2 regions of the Shewanella sp. GD04112 genome follow, and region 1 is predicted to be linked to the other one. Evidence: predicted binding sites of a transcription regulator. Region 1 holds the regulator's gene; the other holds the start of a gene.

Region 1 (5,281 bases):
CGTTGCAAGGTTTCGCTAACGCTTCCGGCCAGCAACAACATTTGGCTGGTGTGCTCGGTCACCACCGACAGCGTATCGCTTTCCTGCACTAGACCCTGCTCAATAAACAGATCCAGCACTTGATTCACATAACTTGGGAGGTCCTTGATACCCATGAATAACTCCGCCTTCAGTAGCGGATAGAAGTCACTCACAATCCCTAGGATATAGGCTCTTGAAATCTGCTTATTGTTGGTTAAGCAGCTAGCAATCAACGACGGAATAATAAATAAGTGGATGATATTGTTACGATAGTAAGTCATTGAAATCGCTTGATTCGCGTCAATAGATACTATCTCACCCAGAGGATCGGCATTGATGGAGAACTTATTCAGCTCTAAACCTTGTTGCACTAAGTGCTTGCCATCACCTTCGGCCACCGACGTAAACGAAGTGTAAGGCACACGCTTAAGCAGCGTCAGGTACAAATCTAACTGACGCTCGAGCAAACAACGCTCTAGGGCATTTTGCTCCGACGCCAATAGCACTAAGCTCGTCAAGGTGATAGAACTGGCGGCGGCAGCATCGTTAATACGGGTCATCACACGATTCGCTAACACGTTCACCGCAGGGGTTAACCAAGTCGGTTTTTGTTCGGGATCGTCGGCCACTTCAGCGCGCCAGTTAGGCGCGGTTTCATTCAAGAAGTTTTGCAGTGTAATCGGCTCACCAAAGTTGACATAACCTTGGCCAAAATTACCTAATTTACGAATAGCACCAAAAACTTGCCATACAGATTCTTTCTGTTTTTTCTTACCGCTCAACTCTTTATGATAAGTCGCCACTTCCATCACGTGATCGTAGCCTAAATACACAGGCACTAAGGTGACAGGGCGTTCGATACCACGCAGCACACTGTTGATCGTCATGGCGATCATGCCAGTTTTCGGCGCCAATAGACGACCGGTGCGAGAACGGCCACCCTCAGAGAAATACTCAACCGAATATCCCTTAGCAAACAGCTGATCGAGGTATTCACGGAACACGGCAGTATAAAGTTTATTGCCGTTAAAACTACGGCGAATAAAGAAAGCGCCACCACGGCGGAACAGCGGTCCCGCAGGCCAGAAGTTTAGGTTAATCCCCGCCGCAATATGCGGTGGCACCATGCCTTGGTAATACAGAATGTAGGATAACAGCAGGTAATCCATATGGCTGCGATGGCAAGGTACATAAACAATCTCGTGACCATCATGGTGCAGCTGACGGATTTGCTCGGCACCTTTGATATTGATACCGCTGTAGAGCTTGTTCCATAACCAAGTTAAGAAACGCTCAGCAATACGCACTAGGCTGTCGGAATAATTCGCTGCAATTTCATCAAGATATTCAATTGCTGTTTCACGGGCTTGGGTTTCGGAAATCTTCTTACTCGCCGCTTCTTCCTGAATAGCCTTGCGTAAGGATTCGGATTTCAGCAGGGAGTGGAACATTGCCTGACGATTCGGCAACACAGGCCCTGTCATCACTTTGCGTTGGCGGCGGAAATGCACCCTAGCCACCCGCGCCAGTTTATGGGCAATCCCCATATCGGTGCCGTGTTCGTCGGCCATGTAACGCAGCGATACCGCATTAGAAAACTGCACAAAGTTATGACGACCCAAAAATAAGATCATCAAGCACTTACGTAACCAAGTTGGATTCTCGCGCTCAAGAACAGCCGCCTTCATGGTGTCGTCTTCTTTACCCGGAGTACGGCCCCAATACAGACTCACAGGCACCAGCTGAATATCTAACTCTGGCTTTTCCTTATGGACGGCCAACAGGCGCATAAAACATTCGAGGAATGGCTCATTACTGGCACGCTCGCCAAACAAAGGCTTACGGCCTTCGAGGCAAACGACGCGGGGCGCGACAACGCCATTTACCACGAGCGGCTCATAGGGGCTTGGCAAACCCAGCTTAGTGGTGATTTCGCTTAACGCAGCAATATCACTCAGGGATTCTGTTTTCATTACATAAGCAAGCGGTCTGGAAGCGTCCAGATTCAGATCGGCAAAGGGATCCTGCGGCACAACAATAGTGTGCACTAAGTGTTTTTGGATCCAGCGTAATGATTTCAACCAAAGAGAGTCTTGTTTAGGCATTATTCTTATGCAATGTAAGTACGTTCATTAGCCCCATAGAATACCAGATTCTAGGGAATATTCGCTAATACTCTCCAATCGCGTTAAAAAGTGGTTAATACTTGCACTACGAATAATACTGTATATACTAACAGTAACTGTATAGAAAAACAGGAAAGAACATGAGACCGTTGACGCCACGCCAAGCCGAAATTTTAGAGCTGATTAAACGTAATATTGCCGAGACTGGCATGCCACCCACCCGGGCCGAAATCGCCACCCGTTTGGGTTTTAAAAGTGCAAATGCCGCCGAGGAACACCTTAAGGCATTGGCGAAAAAAGGCTGCATCGAGATCATGCCTGGCACTTCCCGCGGGATCCGCCTCCCAGTTGAGGAAGAAGATAACAGCGAATCTGGCTTACCACTGATTGGTCAAGTGGCTGCGGGCGAACCTATCCTCGCCCAAGAGCATGTCGAACAGTATTATCAAGTCGACCCCAGCATGTTCCACCCAGCCGCCGATTTCTTGCTGCGCGTCAGAGGCGACAGTATGAAGAACATCGGTATCCTCGAAGGGGATCTGCTCGCCGTTCATAAGGTACAGCAAGCGCGCAATGGCCAAGTAGTTGTTGCTCGCGTTGACGATGATGTAACAGTTAAACGCTTTGAAAAGAAAGGGAATCTCGTTTATCTACATGCTGAAAATGAAGATTACTCCCCGATTAAAGTCGATTTAAGTTTCCAAAGTCTAACAATTGAAGGGCTCGCCGTAGGGGTGATCCGCAATGGAGATTGGCTATGAACAAACTACTAGGTAATGCCCCGCGTCACCCCGGTTTATGGCTCGATGCGGTACGCGAAACCGATACAGACTGGCAGCATACGCCTATCATCACTATGCCCACCGAGAGCCAAGGGCGCCAAGAGCTAATGCAACTTAGCAAACAATTGGCACAATTGAGCCAACAAGGCCGCTGGGTCGTGCTCATCAACCCACCCAGTATTGGCTACAAGCAGTTACTGGCCAGCGCCGGCGTGCGTATGGATCGCATACTCTTAGTCCATGCGAAAGATGAAGTGGAAACCCTGTGGGCCATGGAAAAAGCCTTAACTAGCGGCACTTCCAGCGCAGTAATTACTTGGATCCACTCACTCGATGCCCGCGACAATCGTCGTTTGCAAATTGTGGCCAAGAGCGCCCGCGCCATGGGAATCGTGCTAGAAGGTGTCGTAAATCACTCACCTACGGACGCGACACTCAAGCAACCTGCTCACTTTGCCCAAGGTAGTTTTTTTAGCTCTGTTCATTAAAATTTTTGCACTGCGTATTTAGCCTTGAAAGCCGCCTCACCTGTGAATGTGGGGCTTTTTTTTTGGCAATTTTTCAGACAATTAGAAAAAGAAGTGATCTTGATCAATTTTTAAACAGCAAGTATGTTTGATTCAGGCGAGCATAATATATCGCCCATTTAGGCAAAAAATATCGACGATTTATCGAATATCTCTTGCCCACAAAAATCGAGAATAATGGGTTTATTCAGCAGTATGTGCCAGTGTGGCTAATACCAGCAGTAACAATACTTAATCAAAAGTAATCCGCCAACGCACGTTGAAGTCAGAGAAGCTTTTTTGGGAACTGAAGAGTTTGCATAGAGTTGAGACTTACTGTGTTGCTCTTCTTTGTAGTTGCTATTCGCAATTAGCAGAGGAGAAGTCTTGTGAAGCAATGGTTGTATTGTTTACTCGTGGTGCTATTCGCCCCACCGTTGGCCGCAGCGGACATGCGGTTCAACATGACCCCCGGCGTAACAGAAATCAGTGGCAAGGTTTATCACTTACACATGACGATTCTGTATATCTGCTGCGCGATAGGCCTAGTGGTTTTTGGCGTGATGATTTATGCCATGATCAACCACAGAAAATCCAAGGGCGCGGTCGCGTCTCACTTCCATGAGAGCACAAAAGTCGAAATCGCGTGGACGATTATTCCTTTTGTCATTCTGATCTTAATGGCGATTCCCGCCACGAAAACTCTGATTGCCATGGAAGATCCCAGTAATGCCGATCTCACGGTAAAAGTCACAGGTTCTCAATGGAAATGGCATTATAGCTACTTCGATCAAGATATTGATTTTTACAGCATTCTCGCAACACCAAGACCTCAAATCGAAGGAAGTGAAGCCAAGGGAGAGCACTACTTACTCGAGGTCGATAAACCCCTAGTATTACCCATCAATCGTAAAATCCGCTTCTTAATGACCTCAGAGGATGTCATTCACTCATGGTGGATGCCCGCCTTTGCGGTTAAAAAAGACGCTAACCCAGGTTTTATTAACGAGGCATGGACCCGTATCGACAAACCCGGCATTTACCGTGGCCAATGTGCCGAGCTTTGCGGTAAAGACCATGGTTTTATGCCGATAGTGGTGCAGGCATTACCCGAAGCCGAGTTCGATGCTTGGGTTGTAGAACAAAAACAAGCCGCCAATGCCGCAGCGCAAGCCGCACAAGCCGCGTTATCGCAAACACTGACAAAAGAAGAGCTGATGGCTCAGGGTGAGCAAGTTTACCTTGGTCACTGCGCGGCCTGTCACCAACCCAACGGTGAAGGTCTACAAGGAGTATTCCCGCACCTCAAAGGCAGCCCGATTGCGACCGGACCACTGAGCGGCCATCTTGAAATAGTGCTCAATGGTAAAGCGGGTACGGCCATGCAAGCCTTTGGCAAACAATTAACGACCCAAGAGATTGCCGCCGTGATTACCTATGAGCGTAATGCGTGGGGCAATAACACGGGGGATGCGGTGCAAGCCAAAGACGTTGATGCCCATAAATCCGGAGGCACCAATAGCGAACCAGTAGCAACGACTCCGCCTCCAGCAACCACCGATGCGCCAAAGCCAGCGACAGAACCCGTCGCCAGTGTCGACCCCGCGAGTCTTCCCACGCTTAGCCATGATGAACTGATGGCCGAAGGGGAAAAGACCTATGCCACGATTTGCGCCGCCTGCCACCAGCTAACGGGTGCAGGTATGCCTCCCGCCTTCCCCGCCCTTGCTGGCAGCGCTATTGCAACGGGTCCGGTCGCCAATCACATCGACATTGTGATGCACGGTAAACCGGGCACGGCGATGCAGGCATTTGGCACACAACTAACGCCACAACAGCTTGCCGC
Region 2 (5,281 bases), on a different contig from region 1:
AAGATATTCCCTTCGTAGGCCAAGCAAGCAAAAAGGCGACAAAAAATGAAATGACCAAGTTCAAAGTTCCTTTTGAATCGTTAATTTTCAAAAATTAACTTTAAAGTATTGTGATTACCTAAGCAACATATGGTTGGAGTGGACCTCGTTTATAGACACTCTGTAGTATTACTAAAATTTGGTCAATCAGTGGGTATCACACCTAGCCTAAATTCATGATGCTGACTCGCAATGGGGCATAAACGTTTTAGAAATGGCAGTGTACTCTGATCGCTGCCATTTAAGTATGAATCTTTAATACTCAGTATGATTCTTTATTACTTAGTATGAAACTTTATTCTACTCACACAAATGTACTAATACGCTAGTATTCCTTAATCAAGTCCTAACACTTGATATTAGGGATGTCATTCCAGTTGGTTAGATAGGACGGGCTCAAAAACTCACGGCGCATCTGCCAATTTTTCTCAATGCCATTGGCGACGACGAACACGGCACCTTTGCCCATTTGCTCGTTTAATCTGTCCATGACTGACATCAACGCTGGTTTTCCCAGGTTGTCGTTGAACATATCGAGCTGCAAGCCTGGTTCTATATCTAATAGCCCTACCCCAACGCGATAGTACGGCACTGCGGCATAACATGACTCAACCGCAGAGGTAATTTGCTGACTGATGATCATGCTGTCACTGGTGGGAGCTGGTAAATGAATTGTCCGACTGAAACCACTAACACCATGCTTGTCATACGCGGATGTTTGAGCAAAAAATACCAAGCAACGTGCTACCGATTTTTGACCCCTTAGCTTTCGAGCCGCTTCACACGCATGGAATGACAACGCCTCCTTTAACCCTGCTATCGTCGTTATTCGCTGGCCAACCGAGCGTGTAGAGAATATCTGTCGCTTATTAACGGGCATATCGTCCCAGCTAAACGCCTTTGTCCCATTCAGCTCGAAAACCGTTCTTTCGATGTTAACGCCAAACATTTTCCTCGCGGTCTTAGTCTTCATCTGGGCCAACTGCAGCGCCGTGTGAATCCCCATCGAACTTAGCCGCTGACCAATTCGTTTACCCACCCCCCACACATCGGTAGTCAACATCGCCCCTAAGATGGCTTCGCGATTATGCGCTTTAATCACGCAAACACCGCGATAGCCTAAGCGCTTCGCAGCATGATTTGCGGCCTTCGCCAGCGTCAAGGAATCCCCTAGCCCGACACCGATAGGCAATCTAACCTCGCGCCACACATCATGCCTTAGCTTACGGCCTAATTTTGATAGGTTTTGTGGTGTGTCGTTGCCAAATTCAGCAAAAATTTCGTCAATAGAATAGGGAAAATACGAATAGCACTCTCTCGACGCGACCCTCATGAACTGGGTGCTGATTGTTGAATACAACGCATAATTGCTCGAGCAAATGACCACCCCATTCGCCCGACAGAACTCGGCCACTTGAAAGTAAGGCGTGAATTTTTTAAGTCCCAACGCGGCCGCTTCTGGGCTTAACGTCACGATCATCCCGTCATTGTTCGAGACCACGATTAGTGCCTTACCACGATACAGAGGGTTAAAAATCTGTTCGCATGAGCTATAAAATTATTCCCGTCGCAAAGCGCGATAATACTGCTCATAGCAATAAACTCGGCTGTTTTAGTAGCCTAATTGATGCTGGCACAACACCCTCACACCAAAATCTATCATCCGGCTTGATTAACACCGGCTCAAAATCGTCGTTAGCCGATAACAGCCTGCTATTGGTGAGATCGAGGACTTTACAGACAAATTCGTTTTCGTACATGGCAATAATGACATCGCCTGAACCTGCGGTGAGTTGACGTGACACTATCAGGATGTCACCGGAGTGAATGCCCACCCCCGTCATCGAGTCACCTCTTGCACGGCCCACAAACGTCGATTCAACCAGAAGGTCATCAAGGCTTTTCAACACTAGAGGATCGCGCTTTCGTCGATGAAAGCGCACGGCACAAATGGCCACGCCCTGAATCTCTATCCCGTCTGTGACTGATATTTCGGAATAATGAGCATTGGTATTGGCATGAAGTTTATGATGGTCATGGTCTAGCTGCCGACAAACGGTTTCGCCGTCCACCAGCGCCAAAACGACATCTCCCCGCGTCGCAGTCAATGACTTATCAACGACAAGTAGATCTCCGGTAAATAGCCCAAGACCCGTCATAGCATCGTCGGTAACCTCTGCAAATACCGTTGCTGATGGGTGTGAGACAATAAGATTATTGAGGCTTAGCGCCTTCTCTTGGTATCCAGCGGCGGGGCTCTCAAAGCCGTGTATGCCTGCCGATGCCAAACCAATGATGACGTTCATAGGACAAATCACAAATACTGTACATTAATACAGTATAACTAATTATTGAAACATCGAAAATCCCGAAGATGATTTTTTGCGTAAAGAATACATGGAGGGAACAAATATTAAAAAGATAAGCACTCCATTACAGGGTTAGAAACTACTGCTTGGAAGTTGGGCCTACTACCATCGGGGTTGTAGGCCTCACTGTTTTGAAGAGTATTAGACAGGTGATTTATCGCGTGTAAGTCTCAAACACTCGGTCAATATCCAGCTTGAACGCATCAAGGTCAGGCATTTCTCCAGTATGCTCTACATACCCCCAGAAGAACTCAGCCAGCTCAGCCACAACGTCGAATACCGCAAGCCCTGAGAACGCTTTACCCTCGGCATAGAGATCTTCACCTTTTAGCCAAAACGCTTCAGACAGCGCAAACAGCTCCATCACAAAGTCATCTTCCCCCATCCCCAACACATCACCAATGACTTGCTCGTTGGGGCTCGTCGTCAACACGGCATTGGTCAGATAGTAGTGGTACATAGCGACCTCTGCATGGTTGCGCGGTGCAGTTGGCGTAGTTGCTAGTTCGGTCATTTTTTCTGTCCCATTCAGTTGATGTAGGAACATTCTATTACGGCGGCCGATTCTGGCCAATTTCAGGATTTACCCTTCTATATCAGCACCATACAAGACAAGAATGACGCAAATCACCACGGGAAACGGGAAACGATGTTTCCGTAAAAACATCGTTTCCATTGCAGAGTGTTGAATAACTGGCTACACTGTGATTTATCGATGTAAGTCATTAACTTTGAAGATGTTTGAGGCAAGCAAATGGAACAATTGGCAGTGAAACCGAAGGCAACTCTTGAGGAAGTGACTAAGCTCGCGAATGAAATGCTTAAAAACGGTGTCGAGCCAACGACACGTAACTTGAGCGTTCATCTGCAGGGCAGAACATCGTCGATCCAAGGGTTCTTGATTGAGTACAAAAATAATCTTGAGCATAGAAAAAATGCTATCGCGGAAGAGGTTGGAAGCCTTGCCGTAGCTAAGTTGCTGTCTCAAGAACTGTTGCTCATGATTGACCGTCGTAACGAATCGCTGACCGAGCAAGTTGCCCAGTTGACGCGAAACCTTGATGAAACGCTATCGCTGTTAAGTGACAGTGAAGATAAGTTAGAAAGCGTCTTGAATACTACGGCGGCTCAAGTTGCGGAGATTGAAACCAGCACCGCAGCCAAGGTCGAAAAGGCCCAATCCGCTGTAAGCCTGATAGAGCAACAACTGCGAGAGTTAAAGGCCACCAGCGAAAAGGCCATTGATGACGCAAGAAATCACGCAAAAGCCGAAGTATTAAAAGCAGAAGCATTAGTAGACGCAGCGAATGGGCGCGTTGCACAAGCAGAGACCGAATTAAGGGCATCTCGAGAGCAAATTAAATTACTCAGCATCGATTTTGCGAAGCGTGAACTAGAACAGCGAGAGTTAGAGCAAGCGAAGGCCACCATTGCAACTCTGCAGGCCACACTATCAAAGCAGCAAGACCAGATCTCATACACCACAGCGAACCTTGAGCGATTGACGCAGGACCGAACAGAATTAAAGGCTACAGAAGCCAAGCTAGGTAAGACTGCGGAAAATTTAACGGCAACCTTAGTATCGGTGCGCAATGAATTAGCAGACTCTCGAGCAAAACTAGCCGAGGTTAATGCAGAAAAGTTGGCATTTGAGCGTGATACGCAAAGACTTAATACAGATCTCAATAGTTATCGTCAGCAAGCAAACCAACTCGGAAGCGTCCAAGCTGAGCTTATTAGCGTCGAAAAACAACTGAATCAGGTGAAATTAGATCTATCTCAATCCGAGCGTGAACGGGAGATATTATCCCAAGCTCTAGCTGCCAACCGTGTGGCGGGCAGTCAGACCGAGAAAAAATAAGATATTTCGAAGGATGTTCGTGTTGGAGAGGAATAACTTTCATACTCCTTGTGGCTTACTTCTGGACAAAAACGTTTCAGAGCCGAATGACGGCTCTGTGCCAAAAGCGGAAATTCACTGAGATTCGATAAAATCGGCGCTTTTCACTGAAAGCGGACCATCATAGACCGAAGTTTTCTGATATTTTTTACCAATAGGCCAGTTACTCAGCTGTCTTAACTATGCCCCTCCACTTCCTTTATGTCGTTATTAAACAGCATTAAATGCCAAATCGTTCATTAAATAGACAAATATCTGATAAATTTGGTAATTGTCGAAAATTCATCTCGAATTCATTCTATTCAGATATAATTTGTTACATTTTCAATCGTACAGAGACTGCGATGTTCAACAAAAAAATCAAACAGGAAAACGAAAGACTGAGTACAGCTTTGTCAGAGGCTACCTCGGTGATTGCCGCAATCAGAGGCAGTGTTGCATTTATACAATTCTCCCCTGATGGTCATATTCAGGATGCAAACGATTTATTTCTGCACACTGTTGGGTATTCACTATCGGAAATTGTTGGCAAGCATCATTCAATTTTTTGTGATCCCAAATATTCCGCAAGCTATGAGTACAAGAACTTTTGGTCTGAGCTTGCCTCAGGCAAAGCGAAGCATGGCTCATTCAACAGAAAAACAAAGCGTGGAAAATCTATTTGGTTAGAGGCGACTTATTTTCCCGTGCATAGTGGTGTAGGGAAAGTATCAAGCGTGATCAAAATTGCCTCAGACGTAACTGAGCAGACATTAAAGTTAACGGACCAAAACGCGATATATCACGCACTAGATAAAGCTATGACTATTATTGAATTCACTCCCGGTGGTGAGATCGTTAATGCAAATAAAAACTTCCTTCAAGCTATGGGATATCAACTATCGGAGATCGTAGGCAGACACCATAAGATGTTTTGTGATGACAGTTTTTATAGAGAAAATCCAGAGTTCTGGAAAGACCTGGCTGTGGGTAA

The links. Region 1 encodes LexA, which represses DNA repair genes until DNA is damaged. Its sites were predicted from a motif close to TACTGTATNNNNATACAGTA; they were not measured.
Region 2: the regulator LexA is predicted to act here: its motif matches at 2,361-2,380, upstream of N7386_RS21650 (S24 family peptidase).

What each region holds. Positions count from the first base shown of each region.
Region 1 covers NZ_JAOEAL010000001.1:4,691,050-4,696,330, forward strand. Annotated here, with positions in the region: gene plsB (glycerol-3-phosphate 1-O-acyltransferase PlsB) at 1-2,126, opposite strand, end outside; gene lexA (transcriptional repressor LexA) at 2,288-2,908, shown strand; gene N7386_RS20600 (SulA-like leucine-rich domain-containing protein) at 2,905-3,417, shown strand; gene coxB (cytochrome c oxidase subunit II) at 3,825-5,281, shown strand, end outside.
Region 2 covers NZ_JAOEAL010000002.1:42,727-48,007, forward strand. Annotated here, with positions in the region: gene N7386_RS21640 (hypothetical protein) at 1-91, opposite strand, end outside; gene N7386_RS21645 (Y-family DNA polymerase) at 386-1,540, opposite strand; gene N7386_RS21650 (S24 family peptidase) at 1,629-2,345, opposite strand; gene N7386_RS21655 (hypothetical protein) at 2,563-2,922, opposite strand; gene N7386_RS21660 (hypothetical protein) at 3,163-4,269, shown strand; gene N7386_RS21665 (PAS domain-containing methyl-accepting chemotaxis protein) at 4,653-5,281, shown strand, end outside.